DNA from 4 places in the Thioalkalivibrio sp. ALE30 genome. Region 1 is predicted to be linked to each of the others. Evidence: predicted binding sites of a transcription regulator. Region 1 holds the regulator's gene; each other region holds the start of a gene.
What was found. The regulator FliA, encoded in region 1, starts transcription of late flagellar genes. The targets are predictions, from matches to a motif close to GCTAAAGTTNNNNNNNNNNCNGCCGATA.
Positions count from the first base shown of each region.

Region 2: a site for FliA is predicted at 1,637-1,664, ahead of D107_RS0102975 (chemotaxis protein CheV). Genes of this name have one in related genera too.
Region 3: a site for FliA is predicted at 1,947-1,974, ahead of D107_RS0103180 (YjfB family protein). Genes of this name have one in related genera too.
Region 4: a site for FliA is predicted at 2,114-2,141, ahead of D107_RS0101600 (methyl-accepting chemotaxis protein). Genes of this name have one in related genera too.

Region 1 covers NZ_KB898168.1:465,227-473,044, reverse strand. The annotation lists gene flhA (flagellar biosynthesis protein FlhA) at 1-409, shown strand, start outside; partial or broken gene flhF (flagellar biosynthesis protein FlhF) at 458-1,565, shown strand; gene D107_RS0102130 (MinD/ParA family protein) at 1,734-2,558, shown strand; gene D107_RS0102125 (RNA polymerase sigma factor FliA) at 2,555-3,322, shown strand; gene cheY (chemotaxis response regulator CheY) at 3,364-3,744, shown strand; gene D107_RS0102115 (protein phosphatase CheZ) at 3,840-4,616, shown strand; gene D107_RS0102110 (chemotaxis protein CheA) at 4,662-6,779, shown strand; gene D107_RS0102105 (chemotaxis response regulator protein-glutamate methylesterase) at 6,782-7,818, shown strand, end outside.
Region 2 covers NZ_KB898168.1:652,210-660,027, forward strand. The annotation lists gene D107_RS0102970 (protein-glutamate O-methyltransferase CheR) at 1-365, opposite strand, end outside; gene D107_RS0102975 (chemotaxis protein CheV) at 571-1,509, opposite strand; gene flgA (flagellar basal body P-ring formation chaperone FlgA) at 1,805-2,494, shown strand; gene flgM (flagellar biosynthesis anti-sigma factor FlgM) at 2,601-2,915, shown strand; gene D107_RS0102990 (flagella synthesis protein FlgN) at 2,931-3,416, shown strand; gene D107_RS0102995 (flagellar brake protein) at 3,500-4,216, shown strand; tRNA gene D107_RS0103000 (tRNA-Pro) at 4,289-4,365, opposite strand; gene D107_RS0103010 (MerR family transcriptional regulator) at 4,666-5,022, opposite strand; gene D107_RS0103015 (integration host factor subunit alpha) at 5,006-5,305, opposite strand; gene pheT (phenylalanine--tRNA ligase subunit beta) at 5,310-7,670, opposite strand; gene pheS (phenylalanine--tRNA ligase subunit alpha) at 7,670-7,818, opposite strand, start outside.
Region 3 covers NZ_KB898169.1:16,038-23,855, reverse strand. The annotation lists gene D107_RS0103190 (CDP-alcohol phosphatidyltransferase family protein) at 75-851, shown strand; gene D107_RS0103185 (YceI family protein) at 844-1,482, shown strand; gene D107_RS0103180 (YjfB family protein) at 2,041-2,253, shown strand; gene D107_RS0103175 (class I SAM-dependent methyltransferase) at 2,446-3,075, opposite strand; gene folE (GTP cyclohydrolase I FolE) at 3,324-3,977, opposite strand; gene D107_RS0103165 (DUF3429 domain-containing protein) at 4,002-4,787, opposite strand; gene D107_RS0103160 (NAD(P)/FAD-dependent oxidoreductase) at 4,934-6,316, shown strand; gene D107_RS0103155 (DUF1365 domain-containing protein) at 6,317-7,087, shown strand; gene D107_RS0103150 (cyclopropane-fatty-acyl-phospholipid synthase family protein) at 7,087-7,818, shown strand, end outside.
Region 4 covers NZ_KB898168.1:350,345-358,162, reverse strand. The annotation lists gene D107_RS0101605 (undecaprenyl-diphosphate phosphatase) at 1-665, opposite strand, end outside; gene D107_RS0101600 (methyl-accepting chemotaxis protein) at 762-2,069, opposite strand; gene D107_RS0101595 (Rrf2 family transcriptional regulator) at 2,270-2,707, shown strand; gene D107_RS0101590 (ExeM/NucH family extracellular endonuclease) at 2,727-4,436, shown strand; gene D107_RS0101585 (mechanosensitive ion channel family protein) at 4,454-5,341, opposite strand; gene D107_RS0101580 (hypothetical protein) at 5,357-6,166, opposite strand; gene D107_RS0101575 (PA0069 family radical SAM protein) at 6,244-7,302, opposite strand; gene D107_RS0101570 (DUF1992 domain-containing protein) at 7,625-7,818, opposite strand, start outside.

The DNA of each region.
Region 1 (7,818 bases):
TCAGGATCCCGGCACTTTGACCGCGGCGGTGCGGGTGGCCCTGGCGCGCTCGATCGTGCAGGACCTGGTGGGGCCGGAGGACGAGCTGCCCCTGATCGCGCTGGATCCGTCGTTGGAACAGCTCTTGCATAAGTCCCTGCAGGGGAGCTCGGGCGGCACGGTTGGACTGGAGCCCGGGCTGGCGGAGCGGCTGCAGCGCTCGGTGGCCGATGCGGCCCGCCGCCAGGAGACGGCCGGACAGCCGGCGGTCCTGGTGGTGGCACCGGAGATCCGCTCCTGGATCGCCGGGTGGCTGCGCGGCGCGGTCCGCAGTCTGACCGTGCTGGCCTTCACCGAGATTCCGGACAATCGCCGGATCCGGGTGGTTGCCACCGTCGGCCAGGAAGAGTCGCAGAAGCAGTCCGCCTGAACGACACGATGAAGGGTTCCGCCGCGCGAGCGGCGCAGGAGAAAAAGCATGAACGTCAGACGATATCGGGCCCGGGACATGCGTGATGCGATGCGCCAGGTGCGCGAGCAGCAGGGCGAGGACGCGGTCATCCTGTCCAGTCGCCGGGTCGACGGCTGGCTGGAGGTGGTCGCGGCGCTGGAGGACGGCGCCGCGTCGGAGCCGGTAGCCGCGCAGGACGCGCCCGCGACGAGCCGCGAAGCGAGCACAACCGCCCGACCGGCCCGCGAGCGCGGCGCCGGTCAGGCCGCGGCGTCGTGGCCGGCCGACCCGGAGCTGACCGCCATGCGGCAGGAGCTGCGCGACCTGCGCAGCCTGATGACGCGCCAGTATGCGGAGAGCGAAGAGGCGCGCTGGGCGGCCCGCCACCCGCTGGCGGCGGAATGCAAGGCGCGCCTGATCGACCGCGGGTTCAGCGAGGCCCTGGCGCGCAGCCTGGCCGGAAGCATTCTCGATGACAGCTCGCCGGAACAGGCCTGGGAACGCCTGCGGGCGCGGTTGTCGGGCGCGATTGCCACCCACCGGCCGGACATCCTGGACGAGGGCGGCCTGCTGGCGCTGGTCGGGCCCACCGGCGTTGGCAAGACCACCACGCTGGCCCGCATCGCGCTGCGCCAGATCCGCCGCATGGGCCCGGATTCGGTTACGCTGGTCACCCTGGACAGCCAGCGCATCGGGGCCACGCGCCAGTTGCAGGCCTTCGCCCAGATGGCGGGGATCTCGGTGCGGGTGCTGCAGAACGCGAGAGAGTTGCGCGAACTGGCGCGCCGCGTGGAGGATGGGCACCTGATCCTGGTGGATACGGCGGGACAGGCCCCGCGTGCAGTGGAGGACGAATCCCTGTTCGCGCACCTGCCGCCGGACATCCGGGCCGAGAGCTGGCTGGTGGTGTCGGCGACGACCCAGGGGAGCGCGTTGCGGCGGGTGCTGGAGGCATTTCGCAAGGCGGAGCCCTCGGCGCTGGTGCTGACCAAGCTGGACGAGGCCGAGGAGCTGGGCGAGGTCCTGTCCGTACTGCTCGATCAGCACCTGGGGCTGGGGTTCGTCAGCGATGGCCAGCGTATTGCCGAGGACTTTCACCGGGTCGATACCGGGTATCTGACCCGACTGGCCCTGGAGGATGCCGCCGATGAACCCGGGGCAGCGGCCAATGCCCGCGAGACCTGGGCGGCCGAGCGCCTGGCGGAGATGGAACCGCCGCGACGCGCGCGCGCCCAGGCACGTCCGGCACGGGCGGCGGAGCCCGCCACGCTGGAACTGATTCAACCGGTCGGGAAGGGGCGCTATGCCACGCACTAACAAGCCGTTGAAGGTCATCGCGGTTGCCTCGGGCAAGGGCGGGGTGGGCAAGACCAACGTATCGGTGAACCTGTCGGTGGGCCTGGCCCGGCTCGGGCGCGAGGTCATGCTGTTCGACGCCGATCTGGGCCTGGCCAACGTGGACCTGCTGCTGGGGATGCGTCCCGAGCGCACGCTGCACGACCTGGTGACCGGTGATGTGGACAGCCTGGAGGATGTGCTCGTCCAGGGGCCGGACGGGGTAAAGGTGGTGCCTTCGGCTTCGGGGATCGCGGCGATGGCCAACCTGACGCCGGCCGAGCATGCCGGTCTGATCCATGCCTTCAGCGCCTATCGCAAACCCCTGGATGTGCTGATCGTGGACACCGCGGCCGGCCTGCAGGAATCCGTGACGTCGTTCTGCCGCGCGGTCCAGGAGACCCTGGTGGTGGTCTGCGACGAGCCCGCCTCGATTACCGACGCTTATGCCCTGATCAAGGTCCTGCACCGCGATCATGGCCTGCGTCGCTTCCGCATGGTGACGAACATGGTCGACGGCCGCGAAGGCGCCGAGCGACTGATGCAGAAACTCAATACCGTCTGCGGCAACTACCTGCCGGAGGTGGTGCTCGACCTGGCCGGCTATATTCCGATGGATGATCACCTGCGCAAGGCGGTGCAGAAACGCGCGCCAGTGGTACAGCAGTACCCCGGGAGCCCGGCGGGGAAGGCCTTTGCCGAACTGGCACGGACCGTAGACCGCTGGCCGGTGGGCGGCGGTGACCACGGTGGCGTCGGGTTTTTCGTGGAACGGATGCTGCAGAGCGCATGATGACGACGCGTAATCGACTTTCCGGCTATCAGGCGGCCTCCGCGGCCAGCGGCGGGCACGAGGAGCTGATTGCCGATCACGTCGAGCTGGTCCACCGCATCGCCCATCACCTGATGGCGCGGCTCCCCGCCTCGGTGCAGGTGGATGACCTGATTCAGGCGGGCATGATCGGGCTGCTCGAGGCGGCGCGCCAGTTCGAGGGCGGCCAGGGCGCGACCTTTGCCACCTACGCCGGGATCCGCATCCGTGGCGCGATGATCGACGAGCTGCGCCGCAGTGACTGGACACCGCGTTCGGTGCACCGCAACAGTCGGCGTATTGCCGCGGCGATCCAGACCGTCGAGGCGCGCGAGGGGCGGGCGGCGCGTGGCAGCGAGGTCGCCGCCGAGCTGGACGTGCCGATCGACCAGTACTACGAGATGCTGCAGGATCACGCCGGAGCCCACCTGTTCGCCCTGGACGACCTCGGCGGGGGTGACGACGGGGCCGATCGCGTGATCGAAGGGCAGGAGGTGTCGCCGGCCCGCACCCTCGAGGCCGGTGAGTTCCGTCAGGAACTGGCCGAAGCCCTCGGCGACCTCCCCGAACGCGAGCGGCTGGTGCTGTCGCTCTACTACATCGAAGAGCTCAACCTGCGCGAGATCGGCGCCGTGCTGGGCGTGACCGAGTCGCGCGTCAGCCAGATCCGAAGTCAGGCCACCATTCGACTGCGCGCCCGCCTGGGTTCGTGGCTCGAAGACGGTACGGCTTTGCAGTTATTCTAAAACCCACCCTACGAATCCCGGAGTGACGTGTGGACAAGGGAATGAAGATTCTCATCGTGGACGACTTTTCCACGATGCGGCGCATTATCAAGAACCTGTTGCGTGATCTTGGCTTCAACAATACCCAGGAAGCCGACGACGGCAGCACCGCGCTGCCTATGCTGCAGAACGGGGATTTCGACTTTCTGATCACCGACTGGAACATGCCCAACATGCCGGGGATCGACTTGCTGAAGGCCGTGCGCGCCGACCCGAACCTCAAGTCCATGCCGGTGCTGATGGTGACGGCGGAGGCCAAGCGCGACCAGATCGTCGAGGCGGCCGAGGCGGGCGTGAACGGCTACGTGGTCAAGCCGTTCACCGCCGAGACGCTGAAGGAAAAGATCGACAAGATCTTCGAACGCATTGAAGCACAGGGATAATCATGGGCCTGTGACCGATATGCCCGACGCCCGTGGCACCGACCGCCGCGGGCGTCGTCCGAAACCTTCCGCGCCGTACCCGCAAGAGGCTTCTCATGACTGAACAGGAACACCCACCACGCGACGATCAGCTGGAGCTTGCGCGGCAGTTGGTCAAGACGCTGGAGGCGGGCGACGACACGGGCGCCCGGGCGCTGGTGCAGGATCTGGCGCGCCCCTATGACCGCGAACTCTTCGACGAGCTGGGCAAGCTGACCCGTGATCTTCACGAGGCCCTGCAAAGCTTCCGCGGCGATTCGCGTCTGGTCGAACTGACCCAGGCGGAGATCCCGGACGCAAAGGAACGCCTGAATTACGTGGTCACGATGACCGAACAGGCGGCCCACGACACCATGAATGCCATCGAGTCGAGCCTGCCGATCGCGGAGTCGTTCAGTCAGCAGGCGGCCGACCTGACGGCGAAGTGGACGCGCTTTCGCAACCGCCAGCTCTCGGTGGAGGAGTTCCGGGACTTTGCCCGCGAGCTCGACACGTTCTTCGCGCAGGCGGGGGAAGACACCGAGGAGCTGCGCCGGCTGCTCTCCGAGGTGCTGATGGCACAGAGCTATCAGGATATTACCGGCCAGGTGATTCGCCGCGTGATCCAGCTGGTGACCGACCTGGAAGAGAACCTGGTGTCCCTGATCCGGCTCTCCAGTGGGCGCATGGAGCAGGTCGAGGCGGCCGAGGCGTCGCTTGAACAACGCGAGGAGGATCGCGAGGCGGACCGCAAGGGTCACGGTCCCAGCGTGCCCAAGACTCAAGATTCCGCCGCGGATGTCGTTCAAGGACAGGACGAGGTGGACGATCTGCTATCGAGCCTGGGCTTCTAGGCAGTTCCCCTCATGCGAATGGCGCCACGCGACCGGAGAGACTGAATGGCCATCGACCCCAATGACGAAATCCTTCAGGACTTCCTGATCGAGGCCGGGGAACTGCTGGAGGGGCTCAACGAGCAACTCATCGACCTGGAACAGAATCCGGATGACCGGGATCTGCTGAATGCGGTCTTTCGTAGCTTCCATACCATCAAGGGCGGGGCCGGCTTCCTGAGCCTGGATCCCCTGGTGACCGTGTGCCATCACGCGGAGGACGTCTTCAACCTGCTGCGTAACGGTGAGCGGCGGGCGGACAGTCACCTGATGGACACCATGCTGCGGGTGCTGGATACCCTGAACGTGATGTTCGGGGACCTGCGCTCCGGCGTGGATCCCACGCCCGCCGAGGCCGACCTGGTGGAAAACCTCCGGCGCATGGCGAACAACGAGGACGTGGCGGCGGAGCCCGCCGCGCCGCCGCCCCCGGAACCCGAGCCGGAGCCAGAGCCCGAACCGCAAGCGGATACGGATGCGGAACCGGCGGCGGATGGCGAAGCGATGGTCGGTGCCGGTGACGAGATCACCGACGACGAATTCGAGGCCCTGCTCGACAGCCTGCACGGCGATCAGCCGCCGAAGCCCGTGGAGACGGACTCCACCGCGGGCGATGCGGCCGGAGAAGAACCGGCTGCGGAGGATGCGAGTGGCTCCGGCGACCTGATCACCGACGACGAATTCGAGAACCTGCTGGACGAGTTGCAGGCCAAGGGCGCCGGGCCGGCCGCTACCGGGGCAGTCCCCAGCCCCGCAGACGACGAACCTGCGGAAGCCCCGTCGGCGAAGCCCGAACCCGCCGAACCGGAGAAGGCCGCCGCGCCCGCCGATACCCCTGCAGGAGGCCAGGGCGGTGGCGGCGCGCGTGCCGGCGGCGGGGGTGCCGAGGGGGGCGGTCGGGCGGCCCCGCAGGGCGAGACTTCCGTGCGCGTCGACACCGAGCGCCTGGACGAGATCATGAACCTGGTGGGCGAGCTGGTACTGGTGCGCAACCGGCTGAGCATGCTGCGCTCGCAGCATGTCGATGACGAGCTGGGCAAGGCGATCAGCTCCCTGGCCCTGGTGACCTCGGATCTGCAGACCTCGGTGATGAAGACCCGCATGCAGCCGGTGAAGAAGGTCTTCAACCGCTTCCCGCGCGTGATCCGCGATCTCTCCCGCAATCTGGGCAAGGAGATCGAGCTGGAGATCTTCGGCGAGGACACCGACCTCGACAAGAACCTGGTCGAGGCCCTGTCGGATCCGCTGGTGCACCTGGTCCGGAATGCCGTGGACCACGGCATCGAGACCCCCGAGGTACGCGAGGCGGCGGGCAAGCCGCGCAAGGGGACCGTAGTGCTGGGGGCCGCTCAGGAAGGCGATCACATCGCGCTGCTGATCAAGGACGACGGCGGCGGCATGGACCCGCAGGCCCTGCGGCGCAAGGCCGTGGAGAAAGGCCTGATGGAACCGGCCATGGCCGAGCGCATGACCGATCGCGAGGCCTTCAACGTGATCTTCATGGCCGGCTTCTCGACCAAGACCGAGATCTCCGACGTCTCCGGCCGCGGGGTCGGGATGGACGTGGTCAAGACCAAGATCTCGCAGCTCAACGGCACCATCGAGATCGACTCCGAGGTGGGCGTGGGCACCACGCTGCGGGTCAAGCTGCCCCTGACGCTGGCGATCCTGCCCGCGCTGATGGTGATCCTGGATGGCCGGCGCTTCGCCATCCCGCTGGCGTCGGTATCCGAGATCCTGGATCTGGACCTGACGAAGACGCACTACGTGGATGACCAGGAGGTCATCATCGTGCGCAAGCAGGCTCTGCCGATTCATTACCTCAAGCGCTGGCTGAAGCCGGGCCACGAGCCCGAGCCGCGCAAGAACGCCCATGTAGTCGTGGTGCATACCGCCGATCGCAAGGTAGGTCTGGTGGTGGATGACCTGGTCGGTCAGGAAGAGGTGGTCATCAAGCCCCTTGGGCAGAATCTGCAGGGCGTGAAGGGCCTGGCGGGCGCCACGATTACCGGGGATGGCGGGATCGCGTTGATCCTGGATGTCTCGGATCTGGTGACCATCCTGATGCGGCAACTGCAGATGTCCGGCCGTCCCCGCCGCGCATCGCGCACGAGCGAGGGCTGAGGATGCCGATCAGGGTTCTGGTCGTCGACGACTCGGGGTTCTTTCGTCGACGCATTGCGGAGATTCTGGATTCCGACTCGGGCATCGAGGTGGTCGGCTCGGCCGAGAACGGCGAGCAGGCGATCGCGAAGGTGCGCGAGCTCGACCCCGATGTCGTGACCATGGATATCGAGATGCCGGTGATGGACGGCATCACCGCGGTACGCAAGATCATGGCCGAGAGTCCGCGGCCGATCCTGATGTTCTCCAGCCTGACTACCGAAGGCGCCCAGGCCACCCTGGATGCGCTGGAGGCCGGGGCGGTGGACTTCCTCCCCAAGCGGTTCAGCGACATGGCGGGCGACGAGGACAGCGCCCGCATGCTGCTGCGCCGCCGGGTGCGTTCGCTGTCGCGCAGCCGCGCGCGCTCGGCCAGCGCGCCGGGCACCAGCACACCGGCCCGCGAGTCGCGGCCGACCGCGCGGCGGGAAGAGGCCGACCGTCAGGCCGCAGACGCTGCCAAGCAACAGCCGCCGGTCGCGCGCACCCGGCCGCCAACACCCCTGCGGCAACTGCGGGCGGTCCTGATCGGGACTTCCACGGGGGGGCCGGTCGCCCTGCAGGAGGTGCTGAAACCGCTACCAGCCAGTTTCCCGTTGCCGATTGTGCTGGTCCAGCACATGCCGGCCAGCTTCACGCCGGCCTTTGCCGACCGGCTGAACGCGATGTGCAACATCGAGGTGCGCCAGGCGAAGGACGGCGATGCCCTGAAGCCGGGCGTGGCCCTGCTGGCCCCCGGGGGCATGCAGCTGACTCTGGAACGGGGCAGCCAGACCCATGTGCGCATCGCGGAGAGCCCGCTGGGCACAATCTACAAGCCAAGCGTGGACGCCGCATTCAGCTCCGCCGTGGATGCGCTGCGCGGACAGGTCCTCGCGGTCGTGCTGACCGGGATGGGCGCGGACGGGCGCGAGGGTGCGCGGGCGCTGAAAGGGGCCGGGGCGCAGGTCTGGTCGCAGGACGCGGCGACGTGCGTGGTCTACGGGATGCCGGCGGCGGT
Region 2 (7,818 bases), 190 kb from region 1:
GAGACGACCATGGAGATGCTGTAGGCCTCCTGGCCACTGGAACAGCCGGAAGACCAGACCTTGATGCTGCTTCCCTTCGCAGCCAGCTCCGGCAACAACACATGCCGGAGGATCTCGAACGGAAAGCCATCGCGAAACCACGAGGTTTCGTTGGTCGTCATCGCGTCGATCACACGGGTGCGCAGCCGCGGATTCGGGGCTTGCCGCATCGCGTGCAGGAGCTCCGGCACGCTCTTGAAGTCGAACTCGTCGAGCAGCCGGGACAGTCGGCTCGACACCAGATACTGACGGCTGTCACCCAGCACCAGGCCGCAGCAGTCCTGCAGGAAGCGGGAAAACTCCTCGTAATCGCGGGAATCGATCACCGGTTCATCCCCGAGCACAGTCCATGGTGATTAGCATCCTGATGACGAGTCCTTGACAGCGGCGCCCGCGCCACGAAACGCAGGGGGAATCCCCGGTAGCGGGTTTCAGTATACGGTGTCGCAGGCGGGACACGACACTGGGCCCTTGTCGGCCATGTGACGCCGCCCCGGCCTTGCCGGGCGGCAACCCCGTTCCCCCCGGCGGTCATTCGACCTGTTGATCCTCGCGCCCGGTCTGGTCGAGCACCGCGTTGGCCAGTTCGTCGGGGTTGAATTTCGAGAGAAACGCATCGGCCCCGGCGCGCTTGACCATGTCGGTATTGAACTCGCCGCTCAACGAGGAATGCAGCAGCACCTTCAGATCTTTCAGGGCGGGATTGTCCCGGATCCGCGCCGTCAGCGTATAGCCGTCCATGCGTGGCATCTCGATGTCCGAGATCACCAGCTCGATCTGGTCGCGAACCGGGCCCTCCCCGGCCTTCTGCTCCAGGAAGTCGAGCGCCTCCTGACCATCCTTGAAAACCTCGTATTCGAACCCGAGACCGCGAATCGCCCCCTCGATCTGCTTGCGCGCCACGACCGAGTCGTCAACGATCACGACCTTGCGCCCCCCCGCTGGCGTGGCGTCCGCTCGGATGGACTCGGAGACCTCGGTCGGCAGAGGATTGACGATCGAAAGCACCCGTTCCACGTCGATGATCTCGACCAGCTTGTTGTCGATCTCGGTGACCGCGACCAGGAAGGACTCGCGCCCCGTACCACGCGGAGGGGACTTCACATCCTGCCAGTTCACATTCACGATCCGGTCCACGGCCGACACCCAGAAGCCCTGCACCGAACGGTTGAACTCGGTGACCACCACCTTCTGGTCGCCGCTGTCGCTGGCACCGGCCGCGCTGCGCAGGCCCATGGCGCGCGCCAGATCGATAATCGGCACCGTGCCGCCCCGCAGCGTAGCCACACCGCGCACCACACTCATCGACCCCGGGATCTGGCGCAGCGGCGGCGACGGGATCACCTCGCGCACCTTGAACACGTTGATTCCGAAGGTCTGTGATCCACCCAGGTGGAACAGCAGCAGTTCCATCCGGTTCTGACCCACCAGCTGCGTTCGCTGGTTCACATCGTCAATGAATTGACTCATGGTGCTGCTCTCCTTGTCCCGCGCCCATCTGCCGCGAGCCGCTCCCGGGAGGTCAGTGTGCACCGCGCACCCCCGGGCTGTCATTTGCAATCGCCTGTATGCGCCTTCTGGCGCCGCTTCCCAGGGATAACGGCATTGAACGCCGGGCCTTGAGTCGGGCACCGCCCGGACAACTGGCATCAAACCTGCATAGCTTCGGGTCCGCGAACGGACGCGGCAGACCCGGGGTATTCCCTCGGGCGGCGAGGACCGGCATATGCATCCACATACAACCTGTACATCACGCTGCATCCCCATGGGGCTCATGGCTCTCGTGGCGTGGTTCGCGCTCTCCGTGCCGGCCCACGCCGAGATCCACCCCGTTGCGGAGATCCGCGCGGCCGCGGAACAGTTTCTGTTGCAGGAGCTGGACGCCGAACATAGCGACAACATCAATATCGAGATCGGCCAGCTCGACAACCGGCTCCGGCTGGCCTACTGCCATGACGGACTCAACGCCCGTTTCCCGCCCGGCGGCCGCCGCGACGGCAATACCGCGATCCACCTTCAGTGTGCGGGCCCGGTCACCTGGCAGCTGTATGTCCCGGCCACGGTGGAACGTTACGCTCAGGTGCTGGTGGCCAGTCGCAACCTCCCTCGCCAGCACACGCTGACCAGCGGCGATCTGCGCTTCCAGCGCATCGAGACGTCACGCCACGCGGGCAGTTATCATGAAGACAAGTCGGCCCTCATCGGTCAGCAGACCCGGCGCAGCATTCGTCCGGGCCAGATCATCGGCACACAGCACGTCACCCAGCGCGAGATCGTCAGCCGCGGCCAGCGGGTCACGATCCTTGCCGAAAACGGCTCGATCGCCATCCGCATGCAGGGCGAGGCCCTGGAAAACGGCAGCCTCGGGGACCGCATCCGGGTCAAGAACACCTCGTCCGGGCGCGTGGTCGAGGGCGAAATCCAGCCCTCCGGGCACGTCCGGGTGACACTTTGATGCCGACTCTGTGATCGGTGTTACAAAAACCACCGCCACAGGGCTACAGTTTCAGCACACGCGGCCGTAAACACTTGCAGCACAGTTACAACGACAGGACGGCACAATGGATATCAAGGGCCTCAATACGAACAGTCTGCGCCCCGACGGCCAGAGCTCCACGGTCAAGGGCCGCGAGGACTCCAGCGGCGCGCCCAACCGGGCGCAAGGGTCGGATAGCGCCGCGACCACCGGTAACGATTCGCTTACCCTGACCGGCGCCGCCCAGGCGATGAGTTCGGCCGCCAGCGCCGGCGAGAACGCCCCGTTCGACGCGGCGCGTGTGGCCGAGCTGCGCGAGGCGATCGCCAGCGGCAACTACCCGGTGGACAACGAACAGCTGGCCGACCGCATGATCGACCTCGAGCGCCTGCTGCGCTAATCACGGACCTCACCGATGAACACCGACACGCGCCATCGCCTGCTGCGCTCCCTGGAAACCTCGATCCGGCTGGCCCACCAACTGGAAGAGGCCCTGATCCAGGAGACCCGCGCGGTCGAGGCGCGCACCCCGGAGACCCTGCAGGAGGTCGTGGCGACCAAGCAGGGGCTGCTGCAGGAACTCGAGACCGAGACCCGCCAGCAGCGCGCTATCGCCGAGGCCGCGAGCGAGTCATTCACACCCGAGGGCATGGCCCGCCTGCTCTCGCGCATGGACGACGGTGCCGTCCTCAACGATCACTGGCAGGCCCTGCGCCAGTCCATCGAGCGCTGCAACACCCTCAACCAGGGCAACGCACGCCTGATCGATCGCGATCGCCAGCGCGTGGAGCTCTCCATGCAGATCCTGCGCGGCGAAGAGGCCGGCCCGGCGGCGACCTACGACCCCTACGGGCGCACCCGCCCCAACACCCGTGGCGGACGCCGTATCACACAAGCCTGATGCAGCTTATTCGCACCGATGCTGGCATTTCGGATGCTCGACCAGTACCTTGCGTCCTCACACCCAGCTAACGTCACGGACGCATGGACGAAACCGACTACACGGTCGACAAGCCGGACCGGATCGCCGGCATTCTCAAGGACCTGGACCACAAGCTCACCCTGGTCAGCGTCCGGCTCGACGCCGACGGCCCGCTGTACACTTCGGCCCTGGTCCGGCTGGACCCCGCCGCGAAGGAACTCTTTCTCGACGAACTGAATCCGCCGCGCGCGCACCAGCATGTCACCTCCGGTATGCCCCTGCGGGTATTCGCCGCGCTGCGCGGCGTGGCCGTACGCTTCTCCACCACCGTGGCCCGGATCGAACATGAAGAAGGCGGCGCCCTGTACGCCTGCCCCTACCCCGAAACACTGGAGCATCTCCAGCGCCGCGAAACCTTCCGCGTTCACATCCCCATGGCCCAGCGCCCGCAGATCGAACTGCGCGCGCCCGGCTGGAAGGACCCGGTCATCGGCGAGCTCGTCGATCTCTCGGGCCAGGGCATGTGCATCGAGCTGGCCACGGCCACGCTCGACACGCTGGAGACCGGCACCACCCTCGCGTTCACCAATCTGCTGCTCCCCGACGTCAGTGAGCGGCTCTCGGGCGACCTGCGCCTGGCCAACCGGCGGCGCAGTACGCGGGAGGGCTACGAATACGCCGGCTTCGAGATTGTCGGGATGACCCAGTGGCTGGAGCGCCAGACCAACCTCGCCTTGCTGCATTACCAGCGCGAGGCGCGTCGCCGCTCGATGGAATAGACCCGCCCGGACAAACTCGGACGTCAGACACAAAAAAGGCCGCTACAAGCGGCCTTTTTCATGCTTCCTGTTTGGTCGGGACGGCAGGATTTGAACCTGCGACCCTCTGCACCCCATGCAGATGCGCTACCAGACTGCGCCACGCCCCGAAGCCGCGAACTATATCCGATTCCCCGCCGTCACGAAAGCACCCAACACCCTCAAAGCGAACCGAGCGACTATCACGGTGATCGCGATCCGCACGGGCATTTTATTCACCACGGAGAGCACAGAGGGCACGGAGAAATGACTTGGAAACACAAGGCGGCGACACGGTTTCCTAGACGCGTCCAGCGAGACGACACACCCAACGCCCAAGACTTGGATCAGCGCCTCCTTAACGACCTTCTCCGTGAACTCCGTGCCCTCTGTGGTTCAAAAAGACTTTCTGAACGCGGGCACAAGGAAGGTCAGGCGCGGAGCGTGCGCAGTACGGACTCGAGCTCGGAGATGGTGTCCTGGATGATCTGCTGGGCCTGCTGGCGATCGCCCTTCGCCTCGTCACCGGAGAGCTTCTGGCGGGCCCCGTTGATCGTGTAGCCCTCCTCGTACAGCAGAGCCCGGATCTGGCGGATCAGGATCACGTCCTGGCGCTGATAGTAGCGGCGGTTCCCGCGGCGCTTCACCGGCGCCAGCATCGGGAATTCCTGCTCCCAGTAGCGCAGCACGTGCGGCTTGACCTGGCACAGCTCCGCCACCTCGCCGATCGTGAAGTAGCGCTTGCCCGGGATCGCGGGCAGTTCCTGGTGGTTACTCGCCTCCAGCATAGCTCTCTACCCGCTCGCGCAGTTTTTGCCCCGGGCGGAAGGTAACCACGCGTCGCGCGGATACCGGGATCTCCTCGCCCGTCTTCGGATTGCGTCCCGGACGCTGGTTCTTGTCGCGCAGGATGAAGTTGCCGAAGCCCGAGAGTTTTACACCTTCGCCTGCTTCCAGCGACTGGCGCATCTCCTCGAAGAACATCTCGACGAATTCCTTGGCCTCGCGCTTGTTGAGACCCAGTTCCTCGTTTAGCACGGCGGCAAGATCCGCCTTGGTAACAGCTGCCATCGCCTTATTGTCTCAGGGTTGCGTTGAACCGGGCCTGGAGATGCTGCATCACCGCGTCGGTGACGCCAGCCACATCCTGTTCGCCTAGGGTGCGATCAAAAGCCCGTAAAATCAAGCCCAAAGCAAGGCTCTTCTCGTCCGGATTCAAGCCCTTGCCCTGGTACAGATCAAACAGGCGGACATCCTGCACCAGCTCCAGGTCCAGCTCCCGGATGGCCGCCAGCACGTCGCCGGCGGCGACCGATTCGCCGACCACCACCGCCAGATCGCGCCGGATCGACGGATAGGGCGACAGCGGGCTGAACTGGGCCACCGGCGCGCGGGCCACGGCGACCGCGTCCAGGTCGAACAAGTAGACGGGCTCCACGTCGAATCGCTCGCACAGGGAGGGGTGCAACCGCCCGACCCAGCCAATCGCCTGGCCATCCACCAGGACGCGCGCCGACTGACCATCATGCAGCGCCGGGTGCCGTTCCATACGGAAGCCCAGCTCCCCGGAGAGCCGCTCGCAGAGGGTCTCCACCACCCCCTTCGCGTCAAAGAAATCGATCTTCCTCGGGGCCCCTTCCCAGTGCTCCGGTGCCGCCCGGCCGCCGAGCAGACCGGCCAGGCGTGCCTCCTGGCGCAAGCCCGAGGCATCCGGGACAAACCGCAGACCATGCTCGAACAGCCGCAGATCCGGTTGCTGGCGAGCCTGGTTGTACGCCGCGGTGGTTACCAGTCCCGGCCACAGCCCGGGGCGCATCACCGCCAGGTCGGACGAGATGGGATTGGCCAGGGCCAGGGGTTCGACGTCCGGATAGAACGCCCGGGCCGTGTCCGCCGCAACAAAGCTGAAGCTGATGATCTCGTGAAACCCGCGGCGCGCGAGCCCGTCGCGCAGTGACCGCAGGGCATTGTCCGGGGTCACCGGCGCCACGGGCGTCGGCAGGGTCTGCGGCAGGGCATCGTAGCCGTGCACCCGCGCCAGCTCCTCGATCAGGTCCTCTTCGCGTTCCAGATCGAACCGCGCGCGCGGCGCCCGCACCGACCAGCCATTACCGACCGTCTCGACCTCGCAGTCCAGCGCCCGCAGGATGCGTTCGATCTCGGCGCCATCGAGTGTGATCCCCAGCAGCCGCTGGACCCGCTCCGGGCGCAGGGTGATCGCGCTCTCCCGGTGCGGAGCCGGCGTCTCGCCGGTCTGCTCGATCGGGCCGCACTGCCCTCCGCAGATCGCAAGAAGAAGCTCTGTGGCGCGCTCCATGGCCCGGGGGACCAGGGTGGGATCGACCCCGCGCTCGAAGCGGTGCGAGGCATCGGTGTGCAACCCGTGGGCCCGGGCGCGGCCGGCCAGGGCACGCGGGGTAAAATGAGCGCACTCGAGGATTACCCGCGTGGTGGCGTCGTCGACCGCACTGGCGGCCCCGCCCATCACGCCGGCGAGCGCCAGCGGCCCATCCTCTTCAGCAATCACCACGTCCCTGGGCGACAGCTTCACCGTCTGCTCCCCACCCAGCAGGGTCAGGGATTCACCCCCTTCCCCGCGGCGCACGATGATCCGTTCACCGGCGCGCCCGGCATCAAAGGCATGCAGGGGCTGGCCCAGCTCCAGCATGACGTAGTTGGTCACATCCACGATGGCGCTTAGCGGACGCACCCCGGCACGCCGCAGGCGTTCCGTCATCCAGACCGGTGTGGCAGCCTTCGCGTCCAGCCCCTCCAGCACCCGCGCCGCATACAGCGGGCAGGCCTCCGCATCGCGGACCTCAATGGCCACACGGGCTTCACTGGCCACCTGCACGCCCGGCATGTCCGGGGCGTGCAGCGGGCGATCGAGCAAGGCCGAACATTCGCGGGCAATACCCCGCATCCCCAGGCAATCCGCCCGATTCGGGGTCAGGTCCACCTCGAGGATGGTGTCGTCCAGCCCGAGGGCCTCGCGCAGGTCCAGGCCGGCCTCCAGGTCCGATGGCAGCGCCATCAGTCCCGCCGCATCCTCGGACAGGCCCAGCTCGCGGGCCGAGCAGAGCATTCCCTCGGAGGCCACCCCGCGCAGCTTCGAGCGCTTGATCCGGAAATCGCCGGGCAAAACCGCCCCCACCACGGCCACAGGCGCACGCATGCCCTCGTGCACATTGGGCGCCCCGCACACGATGGTCAGCGGCTCCGCCGCGCCAGCCGCGACGCGGCACACGCGCAGGCGATCGGCATCCGGATGCGGCTCCACCGAAAGGACATGACCCACCCGCACGCCGCTGAAATCCGGGGCCGCGGGTTCCAGGGCGTCCAGCTCCAGCCCTGCCATGGTCAGGCGATGCCCCAGCGCCTCCGGGGTTTCGTCGATCTGCAGCCATTCCTGCAGCCACTGCACACTGATACGCATTAGCCTGTCTGCCCGAATTGCCCGATAAAGCGGATATCGTTGTCGAAGAACAGCCGGAGATCATTCACGCCGTGGCGCAACATCGCCATGCGCTCCACCCCCAGCCCGAAGGCAAAGCCCGTGTACTGCTCGGCGTCGATCCCGACGT
Region 3 (7,818 bases), on a different contig from region 1:
GCATGGTCGCAAGACCAGGGAGTGCCACCCGCGCGCCCCCAGGACCATCGCCAACGGAGCGCTACAATCCCCGCATGGAGTCTTCCCCTGCCAAGCCTTCCCCGTTGCGCCTGCAGGCCGGCCTGCGGGTCTGGGCGACCGACTGGCTGCTCGCGGGCCTGGCCGGCCTCGCCGTAACCGGTGCGCTGGTTTGGCACGCGCACGCGGGCCTGCCAACCGTCGCCGGTTTCGTCACGCTCTGGCTGGTGCTGGGTGCCATCCTCGCCAGCCGCACGCCGGCGGCCGGAGTGGCGTCTGCCGGGCGCGGCCCTGGCCCGGCCAACCGGGTCACGCTCCTGCGCGCCGCGCTGACCGCCCCGCTCGGCGGCCTGGTCCTGGCCGCCCCCACCCCGGACGAACCGGTGCTGGCGCTGTGGGTGATCGCCCTCGCGGGCCTGGCACTGGTGCTGGACGGGGTGGACGGGGCCGTCGCGCGCCGCACGGACAGCGCCACCGCGTTCGGCGCCCGCTTCGACATGGAGCTGGACGCCGCCATGATCCTCGCCCTGTCGATCCTCGTCTGGCAGATGACGGCGGTGGGGCCCTGGGTGATCCTGATCGGCCTGATGCGCTACGCCTTCGTGCTGGCCGCCCGCCCCCTGCCCTGGCTGGCCGCGCCGCTGCCGCCCAGCCGGCGCCGCCAGGCCGTCTGCGTGTTGCAGACCGTGGTCCTGCTACTGGTCCTGATCCCCGGCCTGCCCGCACCCGCCGCCATCACCATCGCCCTGGCCGGCCTGCTGGCTCTGGGCCTGTCCTTTGCCGTGGATATCCACTGGCTGTACCGCCACCGACCGGAGGTGTGTCATGACTGACGCCCGCAACAACCGCCGCCCCGCCCGCCTGCGCCGCCTGCTGCTGGGTGGCCTGCTGGCCACGGCCCTGGCGCTGCCCGCGCAGGCCCTGGCCGATGCCGACCGCTGGGTCATCGACCCCGACCACTTCGCGGTCGGCTTCCTGGTCGATCATGCCGGCTATGCCAAGGTCCTGGGCATGTTCCTGGAAGCCGAGGGCGAGTTCGTCTTCGACCCCGACACGGGCGAGCTGGGCGACGGCCATTTCGTCATCCAGACCGACAGCGTGTTCACCAACCACGCCGAGCGCGACGACCACCTGCGCAACGAGGACTTCCTGAACGTCGAGGAATACCCGGAGATGCGCTTTACCGCCACGCGCTACGAGCCGACCAGCGAGAACACCGGGCGCCTGAGCGGCGGGCTCGAGCTGCTGGGCGAGACCCGCACCATCCACCTCGACGTGACGATCAACAAGGTCGGGCGCTACCCGTTCCCGCTCGGCGGCCTGTTCGGCCGGCCGTACGTGCTCGGTGCGTCGATGCGCGGCAGCTTCAACCGCTCCGACTTCGGCATGACCTACGGCCTGACCCGCGACATCGTCGGCGACGAAGTCGAACTGATCATCGAGTTCGAGGCCCAGCGCCAGTAACGCCCCGCCGACTGAATGTATTCACCACGAAGCACACGAAGGCACGAAGAAGGGCCAGGGCGGATTGCACCACGGAGGGCACAGAGGACACGGAGAAGGACTGACTACAGGGCGACGCGCTGGAGCCGACGTTGCTGACGGGTGATCGCGGGGCACGGGGCAACACTCCCCCGTCACCCCGGCCGCAGCGAAGCGAAGAGCCGGGATCTCCGGACCCTGGCACCCATGTCACGGCGCACCCCGAAGGCGCGGGTCGCGATCGCCCCCAAATAGGCAGGATGCGGACGAGGCGAGCGAAACGCCCATTGAAGGTCAAGGGCGCTGTTCACCACGAAGGGCACGAAGATACGAAGGAAGGGGCAGGGCGGATCGAACCAGCCAGGGTATGGAGAAGGGCGGGGAGCCCGGACGCACGGCGATGGTGCCGTAGAACAGGAACCTTCTGAAAAAAATCCGGTTCGGGGGCTCAAGTCTGCGGGGATGCAGCCGTCACCGGGGGCAGGCCCGTTCCCCCTATCGGGTGCAACGGGCCTGCACATTCAGAACCGGGAGTACGAGATGGACGCAAGCGCGATTGCCGCGATGGCCACGCAGAACAGCCAGCAGCAGGTGGCCATGCAGAAAGACGTGGCCGTGCAGAAGAAGGCGATGGAGTCGCAGGAGATGGCGGCTCAGTCGATGCTGCAGGCCATGCCCGACATCGGCGAGATGCAGGCCGCCACTCAGGGTCTGCCGGACAACGTCGGCACCAACATCAACACGACCGCCTGAGACGTTACCAACTGTCCGTCCAGAAAGGCCCCGGCGCACTTATGCCCGGGGCCTTCTCTTTACTGGGCCAGCACCCGGCCCGTTCCGGCAACGATCGACTTTCTCCGTGTCCTCCGTGACCTCTGTGGTTACACGCCCTTGCCCTTCCTTCGTATCTTCGTGCCCTTCGTGGTGAACAAAGGCCCTTGCCCTTCAGCCCCCATCCCCGGCGTTACGCCCGGACGCATCCGCGGGCGCACGACAGACCCGCGCGGCGAAGCGCCGCATCACGCCCCGCGCCAGACGGTCTTCCGGGTCGATGCAAAAGCCGGCCTGTTCCACCGCGGCCTCGGTATCGCGGTTCGGGTGACAGCCGCCGGTGATACAGGTCCAGGCCGGCTGCACCCGGTCCTGGGCGCGGGCCAGCAGCGGCCGCGTGTGACGTACATGCTCCAGCATGCGCAGCTCGCCCGCCTCCGCCAGCACCCGGCGCACCTCGCCGAGGGCCCGTGGCGGATCCTGCACGCTGCAGAACACCAGGCCGGAGACCACGGTATCGAAGGCGCCGTCGGCAAACGGCAGGGCCTCGGCCCGCGCCACCACCAGCGGCACGGAAGGCGCCCGCCGCCGGGCCCGGCGCAGGGCCGCCAGGTCCGGGTCGATGCCGATGACCCGTTCCGGATCGGCGTACAGCGGCAGGTCGCGCCCGGTCCCGCAGCCGATCTCCAGTACCCGGCCGTGCGCACCGGCCACCAGACGCCGGCGCCAGCGCCGCAGGCCCAGCAGCTCGGCACCGGCCATCAGGCCGTCGTACAACCAGGGGATCTGTTCCAGACCGCGCATCGAGACTCCCGGGGACAGGAAAATGTGATGCCCAACACATTCTTTCGGCGACTGTCAGGAACCTGTTTCCACAGTCCCTGTCCACTTATACAAGTTGCGGAAATGATCGGCTCGTGGCAACGGCAGCCGGTTTTCCGCCGTTCGGACCAGAACCCTCCATCACACGGGTGTCCGGACGATCTTTGGCCCGACCTTCGCGTCGGGCCATTTTTTTGTGGGGTGACCCCGCCCGGCAGCCCCGGGAACGGTCAGCTGCCCGTGCGACCGATCAGGTTGAGGAACTCGCGCCGGGTCCGGCCGTCTTCGCGGAAGGCGCCCAGCATCACCGAGGTCGCCATCGACGAATGCTGCTTCTCCACCCCGCGCATGGTCATGCACATGTGCTTGGCATCCACCACCACACCGACCCCCTTGGCGTTCGTCACCTGCATCAGGGCCTCGGCGATCTGGCGCGTCAGGCTCTCCTGGATCTGCAGGCGCGCCGCGAACATGTCGACAATCCGGGCGATCTTGGACAAACCGATCACCTTGCCATTCGGCAGGTAGGCCACATGCACCTTGCCGATAATCGGCAGCAGGTGATGCTCGCACAGGGAGTACAGTTCGATATCGCGCAGCAGCACCATCTCGTCGTTGTCCGACGAGAACAGGGCCCCGTTGACGATACTGTCCAGGTCCTGGTGATAGCCACGGGTGAGATACTGCATCGCCTTCGCGGCGCGCATCGGGGTATCCAGCAGGCCCTCGCGCTGCGGGTTCTCGCCCAGGCCGGCGAGGATGTCGCGGTAGCGCTCGGCGAGCTGTTCCGGGGCCGCCAGCGGCTGGCCCGAGGCATTGGTGGCCGTCGGCTCGTCGGCCGTCCGGGCGTCTGCATCCATCATCGAGTCCTTGTGTTCGCTCATTCTTGCGTTTTCCTCTGTCCCGGCTCAGGCCGTCAGCGTGACCGCGAAGCCGGAGGCCAGCGCCAGCATCGCACCGGCGGTCAGCACCAGGCGCAGGCCCAGGTAGCCCCGTGGCAATGCGCGGCGATACAGGCTCAGCCGATCCACCCACAACACCCCGAGAAACAGCACCGTCAGGGTCATCAGTGCCTCCGGCAGCGGCTGCAGGACCGCCAGCCAGGCCAGGATGGACGGCACCACCGCCCACACCGGGGCCGCGATCGGGCCCACCCGGTGCTGCCGATCCACCAGGAAGATCCCCCAGTGGATCGCCCCCAGGAACGACAGGATCACCGCACCATAGAGCGCCAGGGCCTCCAGCGCGAAAGCCTGCCATTCGGGCTGGGCCATCCACGCGCCCAGCCCGAAGAATGCGAAGGGTAGCAGGCCGCCCACTCCGAGGACCTGCAGGGCCGGCGCCGGCGCGTCCGGGCGCGGCCCGTCACCGCGCGCCTGCAGCGCCCGCTGGCCCAGATACTCGCGCAACTCGGGCAGTCCGCCGATCACGCCGTCGCGCGCGACGAACAGCGGCAGTACGGCCGCGCCGGTGGCCTGCTGCAGCGCGTGGAACTGCTCGCGGTTGTGCGCCGACCCCATGCCCCACTCCAGCCGCTGCCAGCGACCCGGGGCCGTCGCTTCCAGCAGCGCCTCGGCATCGCGGAAGTCTGACAGGCCGGACGTAATGCCCACGATCTCGTGCGTGGCCAGGGCCTCGCGCACCTCCTGCGGCCATTCGGGGGTACCTGCCTGCGTCTTCTCGTCTGTCGTCACGGTCCATGTCTCCGTTGGTACGCGGGGCCTCGCGAAGCGCCCCCGGCACAGGAAAGCCGGGAACTTTCGCTCGGCCACCATTTACAAAGATTGTACAGCTATTGTATAAGTTGTCCATCACCTTTCAGGCCCGGAGAACCACCACCATGAAACGCTCGCGCATCGCCGTCATCGGTGGAGGCATCGCCGGCCTGTCCGCTGCCTGGATCCTGCAGACCCGTCACCAGGTGCAACTGTTCGAGTCGGAACCGGAACTCGGTGGTCACGCCCACACCGTGGACGTGCCCGACCCGCAGGGTCCCACGCCCATCGACACGGGGTTCGTCGTCTACAACGAACGCAACTACCCGCTGCTGACCCGGCTGTTCACGGACCTGGGCGTTGCCACGCAGGACACCGACATGTCCTTCGGCTACTCGCGCCAGCCCGACGGGGTCGAATATGCCGGCTCCGACCTGAACACCCTGTTCGCCCAGCGCCGCAATCTGGTGCGCCCGCGCTTCCTGCGCATGGCGGGCGACATCCTGCGGTTCAACCGCCTGGGCAAGGGCCTGTTCGAACGTCACGAGAGCCCGGAAGGCACGCTCGGGGCCTTCCTCGACCGGCACCGTCTGGGGCGCGGCTTCACCGAGGACTACCTGCTGCCGATGGCCGCCGCGATCTGGTCCTGCCCGCCGGAGGCGATCCGCGAATTCCCGGCCGCCAGCTTCCTGCAATTCTTCCACAATCATGGGCTGCTGGATCTGCGCGACCGCCCGCAGTGGCGCACCGTGGTCGGCGGCAGTCGCGAATACGTAGAGCGTCTCGCGCAGCGCCTCGAACCGGGCTGCGTTGTCCACCAGCCTGTGCGCGCGGTGATGCCGGAGTCCGGTCAGTGGCGCGTCCTGACCGATGCCCAGGGCACCGGGTTCGACGCAGTGGTGTTCGCCTGCCACGCCGACACCGCGCGCGGGCTCCTGAACGGCGCGGTCCCGGCGCGCGACCGGCTCCTGTCCGCCTGCCGCTTCCAGGCCAACCACGCCATCCTGCATACGGACCCGGCCCTGATGCCCCGCTCGCGCCGGGTCTGGTCCTCCTGGAACTACCTGTCCGGGCGGACCACACAGACCCGCGACCGCGTCTCGGTGTCCTACTGGATGAACCGTCTGCATCGCCTGGAACGCCGTCAGGACTACATCATCAGCCTGAACCCCTGGCGAGACCCGCACCCCAGCCTGGTCCTCGGCGAGCAGCACTGGGAACACCCGGTCATGGATACAGCGGCGGAGGCGGCCCGCCAGCGCCTGGCGGCGACCCAGGGCGAGGACGGCCTGTATTTCGCCGGGGCCTGGATGGGCTACGGCTTCCACGAAGACGGCCTGCGCTCGGCCGTCCGTGTCGGTCAGGCCATGGGCATCGAACCGCCCTGGTCGCAACCGGCGCAGGCACCCGATGCACCCGTCCATCCCGGTCATGTCCCGGAGGCCACCGTTCACGGCGGCGGCCCGGCCCGGCTCGGGGCGCCGGCGGCGCAATCGCGGAACACCTGAATGGACGCCGCCCTCGTACACGGCACGGTGATGCATCAGCGGTTCTTCCCGCAGCAGTACCGCTTTCGCTACCCGGTCATCAGTGCGCTGTTCGACATCGACCGCCTGGCCGAAACCGCCCGGCGCTGCCGCCTGTTCTCGCTGGACGGATTCAACCTGTTCAGCCTGCGCACCCGCGACCACGGGCCGCGCGACGGCCGCCCCTGGCGGCCCTGGATCGAGGCGCACCTGGCCGATTACGGCATCGACCTGGCCGGCGGTCCGATCTATCTGCTGGCCATGCCGCGCGTCCTCGGGCATGCCTTCAATCCGCTGAGCATCTGGTACGCCTGGCACGCCGACGGCGAACTGCGCGCAATCCTGCTGGAGGTGCGCAACACCTTTGGCGAGCACCACCACTACCTGCTGCACGAGCACGGCGCGCCCATGGCCTGCCCCGTGCGCCAGGATAAGCAGAAGGCCTTTCACGTATCGCCCTTCATCGACATGCACGCGCGCTACGCCTTCACCCTGACACCGCCGCGTGCGCAGGCCGGGGCATCGCTGCGGATCGCGATCAACGAATACCAGGATCAGGACCTGATGCTGACGGCCACACAGCACGGCCGCCTGCGCCCGTTCAGCGACCGCAGCCTGCTGGGCGCCTTCCTGAAACAACCCTGGATGACCCTCAAGGTCCTGCCGCTGATCCACTGGCAGGCGCTGAAGATCTGGTGGCGTGGCGGGCGCTACCACCCGCGGCCCGCACCCCCCGCACAGGAGATCGACTAATGGCCCTCAACCACCTCGACACCCCGCAGGACGAAACCACCCGGCCGGACTGGGCCCTGCGCCTGATCTCGCGCGCACTGAAGGACATCGACACCGGGCAGATCACCCTGATCGGCCCGTCGGGCGACCGCATCACCCTGCGCGGGCGCAAGGCCGGAGCCGAAGCCGTCTGGCACTTCCGACGACCGTGGCGCGCGATCCTGCGCCTGCTGCGCCACGGCGACATCGGCTTTGCCGAGGGTTTCATCAGCGGCGACTGGATCACCCCGGACCTGCCAAGCCTGCTGCGCTTCGCCACCGACAACGAACAGGCCCTCGCGGCCCTGGCGGATCGTCCGGCCTGGCAGCGCGGCCTCGACCGCCTGCGTCACTGGCGGCACCGCAACAGCCGGCGCGGCAGCCGCGCCAACATCCGCTTCCACTACGATCTCGGCAACGACTTCTACGACCTGTGGCTGGACCGCACGATGAGCTACTCGTCGGCCCTGTTCACCCGCGGCGACGAGGCCCTGGAGCAGGCCCAGACGCAGAAGTATGCCCGCCTGCTGGATCAACTGGACGCCGAACCGGGCGCGCATATCCTGGAGATCGGCTGCGGCTGGGGTGGCTTCGCCGAGATGGCGGCCCGGCGCGGCTATCGCGTGACCGGCGTCACCCTGTCGCAGGAGCAGCTCGACTACGCCCGCGAGCGGATCGAACGCGCCGGCCTGAGCGATCGCGTGGAACTGCGC
Region 4 (7,818 bases), 110 kb from region 1:
AGCGACTGCACGGCGGTCGCCGCCAGGATCGTGGGAATCGCGAGGAAAAAGCTGTACTCCGCCGCCCAGCGCCGCTTGAGCCCGGTGAAGAGCGCGAAGACGATCGTCATACCGCTGCGCGAGAGCCCGGGAATCAGCGCGAAACCCTGCGCCACGCCGATGATCGCCGCGATCTTCGGGCTCAATTGGCGCAGGCCCAGCGGGCGCCGCTGCAACCGGTCCGTCCACCACAGCAGCACGCCGGTGAGGCTGAGCGTCCCGGCGATCAGCGTCGGGTGGGCAAACACCTGCTCGAACCCGGCCTTCAGGGTAAAACCCACGACGGCGGTCGCGAACACCGACAGCCCGCACAGCAGCGCCAGGCGCAGGAACAGCATCTCGCGCCCCGCGGAGCCCCGGGCGGAGGCCCACTGCCAGCTCTCGCGGGCGATCCCGCCGCTCAGCCGCAGCAGGCTCTTGCGGAAGACAAAGACAATCGATACCAGCGTGCCGACGTGCACCACCAGATCGAACAGGATCATCTCCGGGCTTTCCGGGGGCGGCAGTGGCTCACCCTGACGAATCAGCCAGTGCTGGGTCAGAACCAAGTGGGCGGTCGAGCTGACCGGAAGAAACATGAAGATGCCCTGCACGATCCCGAGCAGGGTGGCGACCCAGACTGTCATGACAGGTGCGACTCCGTGATCCCGAGGCGGGCCGCAGTATACGCAAACCACCCACCAGGCGTCGGTACCGGCGTCGCACCGCCGGCAAAAGCCCGGCTACACTCGGAACTGCGTCGTCAGACCTCGCAACTGCTCGATGCGCGCCACCAGGGCATCGGTCTCGCTGGCGGTGGCCTCGGCATTGGCCGCTGTCACCTGGGCCCCCTGACTGACCTCCGTGAGGGTGCCATCGACCTCGCGCGCGACCTCCGCCTGCTGTGACACGGCACCGGAGATCTCGTTGTTGAGATGCCGGATCCGCTCGACCGCCGAGCGGATCGACTGCAGGGCCTCGCCGGCACCGGCGGCCTCGTCCACGCCCGTTTCGCCCTTCTCCCGACTGCGCTCCATCGCACCGGCCGCCGAGCGCGCACCCGCCTGCAGCCGCTCGATCATGGCCTGGATCTCGGTCGTGGACTCCTGCGTCCGGGTCGCGAGCGTCCGGACCTCGTCGGCGACCACGGCAAACCCCCGACCCTGCTCGCCCGCGCGGGCCGCCTCGATGGCCGCATTCAGTGCCAGCAGGTTGGTCTGCTCGGCGATCCCGCGTATCACATCGAGAACCGACCCGATCTGGTCCGACTCGGCCTGAAGACGCGCCACCTGTTCGTTGGCGGTGCCGATCTCGCTCGCCAGCTCGCGCATGGTGCGCACGGTTGTGTCGACCACGCCGGAGCCGGTCCGGGTCTCGGTCTCGGCCTGGTCGGCCGCCTCGGAGGCCGTGCGCGCGTTGCGGGCGATCTCCTCGGCCGAGGCCGTCATCTGGTTCATGGCCGTCGCCACCTGGCCCAGCCGCGCCTGTTGCTGCTGCACCTCCTGATTCGTCTCCTCCGCCACGCGGTGCAGGGTGCCAACCGACTCCCCCAGCTCCCGTGCATGCTCCACCATCTCGGAGACCATGCGCTGCAGACGCTCGATGAAGGCGTTGAACAGACGAGCCAGGCGGTCGATGCCGTCGTTGCGCGGGGCCTCGATGCGCTGGCGCAGGTCCCCCTCACCCTCCGAGACCGCACGGAAGCGCCCGGCCAGTCCAGCCAGGCGGCGACGGATCATGAACACGAACAGGAAGTACACCACCACGATCACGCCAATCGCCACGCCCAGCATCATCGCGTTGACCTGCCAGGCCGCGACATCCAGCAGCCGGTCCACCGCAGCGGCCACTTCGGCCTCCAGGGCCGGCGTGGTCGCGTGCTCCTGCATGACCTGCTCCAGGGTGGCCTCCATCCCGCCCTTCAGCGTGGCCGTATGCCAGAACACCGCCGCGGCGGCGATCAGGAAGAACACCCCAACGATCGCACTCAATGCGAGCGAGAAACGTCCCGCCAGCGAAAGGCGACTCAGCCACCCACTCTCCTGCTCCATTGCTGCCCCCTGATGCCGGTACACTCCGGCTTTTGTTATCGCTGTAACGACCCACCGGCCCGAAGCTGTAGGCCGATGTGCACCTGTGCTTCACGCGAACGCAACGCATGCGCTTGTGACGCAGGTCCGGACCGATTAAGGTTCTATGAAATATACGTTCAAGCATATCCTCGATCACCGCGAACCGACGAAACCCTCCTATGCAGCTCACCCGCTATACCGATTTTTCCCTTCGCGTCCTGATGTACCTCACCGTGCAGCCGCGCGAGCAGCGCGTAACCGTCAGCGACATCTCCGAGCAGTTCGCCATCCCCCGCAACCACCTGGTCAAGATCGTGCACCAGCTCGGCCAGAAGGGCTACATCATCACCCGGCGCGGCAAGGGGGGCGGGATCTCGCTCGCCTGCGAACCCGCGGAGATCAACGTCGGCAGCGTAATCCGCGACATGGAGCCGAACCTGAACGTGGTGGACTGCGAGAACCCCGTCTGCCCGATCCTACCCGCCTGCCAGTTGCGCGGTGTTCTCAACGACGCACGCGACGCCTTCCTCGCCGTGCTCGACCGCTACACCATTGCCGATGTGACCCAGGCGCCCGACTACCTCTACGAGCTCCTGCATCCCGGCAAGAGTGCCTGAACGCCGGTATCCTTCGGCCATGGAACGGCCCGACCCGGCACCCCGAAAACGAACCGCCCTCCACGCGCACACCGGCGCCCGCTGGCTGGCCGTGGCCGTTCCGTGCCTGCTGGCGCTTGCGAGCGCCGACGCACGCCAGGCCTGTCCCGATCCCGGGACCACACCCACCCCCCTCGCCGAACTGCGCGCGGGGACCCTCCCCGAAGGAACGGAGGTGGTCGCGGAAGGCACCGTAACCGGCGTCTTCATGGACACGGACCAACTGGGGGGCTTCTACCTGCAACAGGGCTCGGCCACCGGGGCCACGGGCCTGTTCGTCTACGCCCCACGAAGGGACCCGGTCGCGGCCGGGCAGCGCCTGCAGGTGCATGGCGCCTTCACCCGCCATCGAGGCCGCCCCCAACTCTCGCAACTGGACGCGGTGGTGACCTGCGCCGACGGCGAACCGCCCGCCCCCGTCGACCTGCGCCTGCCCGACGCGGCCGACCGGCTGGGCGACTTTATCGACCAGCCGGTCCGTTTCCCGCAGCGCCTGACGGTCACCGACAACCGGGACCTCGGCCGCTACGGAAGCATGACGCTGGCCGCCGACGGGCGCCTGACGCACCCGGGCCAGACCGCCCCCGCGGACAGCCCGGGGCGCCAGGACATAGATCGGCGGATCGAACTGGACGACGGGAGCTATCGCGCGAACCCCGACCCGATCCCGTACCTCGACGACCAGGGGACCCGCCGCGCGGGAAGCTCGGTGGAAGGCCTCACCGGCATCCTCACCCACGCCTTCGGCGCGTACCGGATCCACCCCACCGAGCCCGTAGACTGGACCGGCGGCCAGCGTCCCGACCCGGTGCCAACCGCGGATGCGGGTGACCTGCGCATTGCCACCGCGAACATGGAGAATGACTTCGTCACGCTGGGCGAGCGTGGTGCGCAGACCCCGGCCGAGCGCCAACGCCAGACCGCCAAGCTGGATGCCCTGCTGCAGGGCCTGGATGCGGACCTGCTGGGTGCGGTCGAACTGGAAAACGCCGCGGCTGCGCGCGAGACCCTGGTGGCGCGCCTGAACGCCCGCCCCGGGGAGCGTGGCGAATATGCGGCCATCGTTCACCCGGCACCGGGGGACGACGCGATCAAGGTCGGCCTGCTCTACCGACCGGAACGGCTGCGTTTGGTCGACACGGCCGCCGACCGCGATACCGTCCACCACCGCCCCCCGCTGCTGGGCTGGTTCGAAGCGGGCGCTACCGGCGAACATCTCGGTGCAGTGGTCGTACATTTCAAGGCCAAGAGCGGCTGCCCCGACAGCGGCGATATCGACCGTGGCCAGGGCTGCTGGAACCAGCGCCGTACCGCGCAGGCCGAACGCCTCGTCGCCTGGATACGCGAACAGCAAACCGGCGAGTTCGCGGATGCTCCCGTCGTGGTCCTGGGCGATCTCAACGCCTATGCCGCCGAGGACCCCCTGCACGTCCTCCATGCCGCAGGAAAACACGATCTCGTGCACGACGACCCAAGTACCGCCCATACCTACGTCTTTCGCGGCCAGGCCGGGCAGCTGGACTACCTGCTGGGGCCCGACACGCTGCGTGAACGAGTCCGGGACGGCGCCACCTGGGCGGTCAACGCCGACGAGCCGGAATTCCTCGGATTTGATGGCCGCGCCCCGGCCGACGGGCCCTGGCGCGCCTCGGATCACGATCCGGTCTGGGCCGACCTGTACCTGGACTAGTCGGTGACTGCGGCCACTCAGTCGCGGGCGTCCGGTTCCGCAGGCACGGCGGCCTCCGCCTCGGCCGCCGACACGTTGTCGACAATCCGTACCGGCAACGGCCCGCCCAGGCTGCCCAGGGTCCTCTGCGGAAACGGGATGTCGATACCGGCCTCGTCCAGTGCCGCCTTCACCCCCTCGTGCATGGAGTTACGCAGGTCCAGGAATTTCTCCCGCCGCGCCCAGACCGAGAGCTGGATCTTCAGCGCGGAGTCGCCGTACTCGAGGAAGATGAACAGCGGCTTGGGCTCCTCCAGACAGACCGGGTTGCCCTCGGCGACCCCCATCAGCACATCGCGCAACTGCTTGAGATCGGTGTGATAGGCGACCCCGATCTGCATGTCGAGCCGACGGATCGGGAACCGACTGAGGTTGGTCAGCTGGGACTTCACCAGGCTCTCGTTGGGCACCCGGACCATCAGGTTGTCGAAGGTCCGCAGCTTCACCGACAGCGGATCGATGGACAGTACCTCTCCGGTGGCATCCCCCACCTTGATCACATCCCCGACAGAGAACGGCCGCTCACCGATCAGGAACAGCCCGGAGATCAGGTTGGAGGCGGAGGTCTGCGAGGCAAAGCCCAGCGCCACCGTGAGGATCCCGGCCGCACCCAGCAGCACGGTGAGGTCGAAGCCCAGCTCGCGCAGGGCCGAGGCCAGCACCAGGAGCACGATTACATAGAAGCTGATGCGCCGGGTCAGCATCACCTGCTGGGCATCGAGCTTGTCTTCCAGCACCCGCGCCAGCCCGCGCGACACCAGACGCGCGACCAGCAGACCCACCAGCAGATAAACCGCCGCGCGGACGGCCGCGAGGAACGCCTCGCTGGTGACGAAGGCCTGCGCGGCCTGTAGCCATTCATTCATCGTGTGCGTCGCCCCCTACTGAAACAGGGCGCTGAACGCCCGCACCATCAAATGCCGTCCGCCGGCCTCGCGGGGCTCAGCGATACGCTGCGCCCCCGTCGCGGCCCCGGGCGGCCCCGGGTCGATCTTCATCGCCGCCATGTCACGGTCCTCCTCGCGCTCCATGCGCACGGCCGGGGTCCACAGCCGATGGTGGCGATCGGCATACACCGGCAGTCGCGGCACCGGCAGGTTCACGCGCTCCAGGAACAGGGCATCGTCCGCCTTGTTGGCGATGGTCAGCGGCGTCACCACACGATGCGGCCGTTCCGGCACATCGGCCAGGTCCAGGCGCGCCTGGGTCCGGGTCGCGTAGCACAGCTCGCCATTCACGGTATTGGGGCCGAACCAGGTATCGGAAGGCGTATACACCGGGAATTCCTGCACCCGCGCCGCCCCCAGGTGCAGCTGCACCCAGGCCGGCGAACTGAGGTACAGGGTGACCTGCCCATGGGCCGGCACGTAGAACGGATTCTGCGGGCGGCTCACCATCGGACGATCGGCCAGGGCCACGCGCAGCTCCGGCTCGGCATCGGCCGGGGCCCCGGCAAACCGCAGCAGGTCCCGGGCACCGGCGGGAAAGGGTTCACTGCAGGGGACGTCGATCGCCAGGGTCGCGTCCGCCGCGTCGCGCGGTCGTTCCAGCACCATCTGCCATTCCTGCGCCCCATGCAGGAGCCACAGGTCCAGCGGACCGATGGACCAGCGACCGTGCGCGCCCGAGGCCAGCGGCCGGCGCCCCCACCAGGTCGCGGGATCGGTACGCGTTGTCGAGGTCTCCGCCATCATCCCGTCCTTGCCATGCATAGCCTCACTGTAAACCAGAAACGGACGCCCGGGAGACGGCGCCGCGCGTTCCCCGCTCAGAAAAGGTCCAGCTGCCCCTCCTCGCGTCTCCGCCGCGGGCGTGCCGGCTGCACGAACTGGCTGCAGTCCAGCTCCACCAAGCGGCCACCCAGGCCCGCCCGCCGCCGGGCCAGCCGGAAGCGCTGGCGCAGCAGCTCGGCATACGCCCCCGCCCCGCGCATGCGGTGCCCGAAGGTCGCGTCATACAGCTTGCCACCATGGGCCTCACGCAGGCGCTGCAGCACATGGTCTGCCTTGAGCGGGTGGTGATGGCGCAACCAGTCCTCGAACAGCGGCGCCACCTCGCGTGGCAGACGCAGCAGCACATAGCCGGCAGCCACCGCCCCGGCGGCCGCACCCGCCTCCAGCAAAGACTCCACCTCGCCATCCGTCAGCACCGGGATCAGGGGCGCCACCAGAAGGCTCACGGGCACGCCCGCCGCGCTCAGCCGTTGGATGGTCCGGAAACGCCGTTGCGGAGCCGCGGCGCGCGGCTCCAGGTGCCGCGACAGGTTGCGGTCCAGCGTCGTCACCGATACGGCGACCTGGACCAGCCCGCGCTCGGCCATCGGGCCCAGCAGATCCAGATCGCGCTCCACCAGGGCCGACTTGGTCACGATCGACACCGGATGCCCGGTCTCCGCCAGGACCTCCAGCAGCTGCCGCGTAATCCGCCAGTCCCGTTCCACGGGTTGATAGGCATCGGTGTTGATACCCAGCGCAAGGGGCGTCACACGGTGGGACGGGCGGGCCAGCTCGCGCCGCAGGCATTCGGCCGCGCCCACCTTGGCAAACAGCCGGCTCTCGAAGTCGAGGCCCGGGGACAACCCGACGTAGGCATGCGCCGGGCGGGCGAAGCAGTAGGCACAGCCGTGTTCACAGCCCCGATACGGGTTCAGCGAAAGCTCGAAGGGCACATCCGGCGACTGGTTCCATGACAACACGCGGCGTGGATGCTCGACGGTCACCTCCGTACGCAGGGGCGGCGGCGCCTCGCCATCGCCTTCCCAGCCATCATCGAAGGGTTCGCTCCGGGTGGGCTCGAAGCGGGCATGCGGGTCTAGGGAGACGCTGATTGAATCGCACGTCCGCGTTGGCGCCCCCTGTTTTCCGAGACAAGGCGCGTCGTGCAGCGGGTAGTGGTTCTACCCGCAAGCGGTGCAACGCAGGATCGGGGAACAGGGGGCACCAACCCCACAAGCCATTGAAAGCAGGGGCTCGGCCGCTTTTGCGCGCGCACGGCGTTGCGGCTCCCTTGTGCAGAACGACTGCACGGCGGTCACCGCGCCTTGTTCGCACGCAAAAGCGACTTGAGCGCGGACGCGCGATTCAATCAGCGTCTCCCTAGGGTCGCCCCGCGCCCCCGTGCAGGACCCCTCGTGGGACCGCAGCGCTCGGTCATCGGGCCGACCCGTCCATGCGCTCGCACAGCTGGCGAAAGTAGCCGGACTCCGACACCATCGCCCGGCCTTCGCCGCTCTGGTTCAGCCGGTCCAGCAGGAGCCGCAGGCGCCGCGCGGCGTGCTGCCGGGAGGCCTCGTCATCCGCCGCCTGCAGCAGGGCCTCCGCCGATGCGATCGCGCCCCGGATCC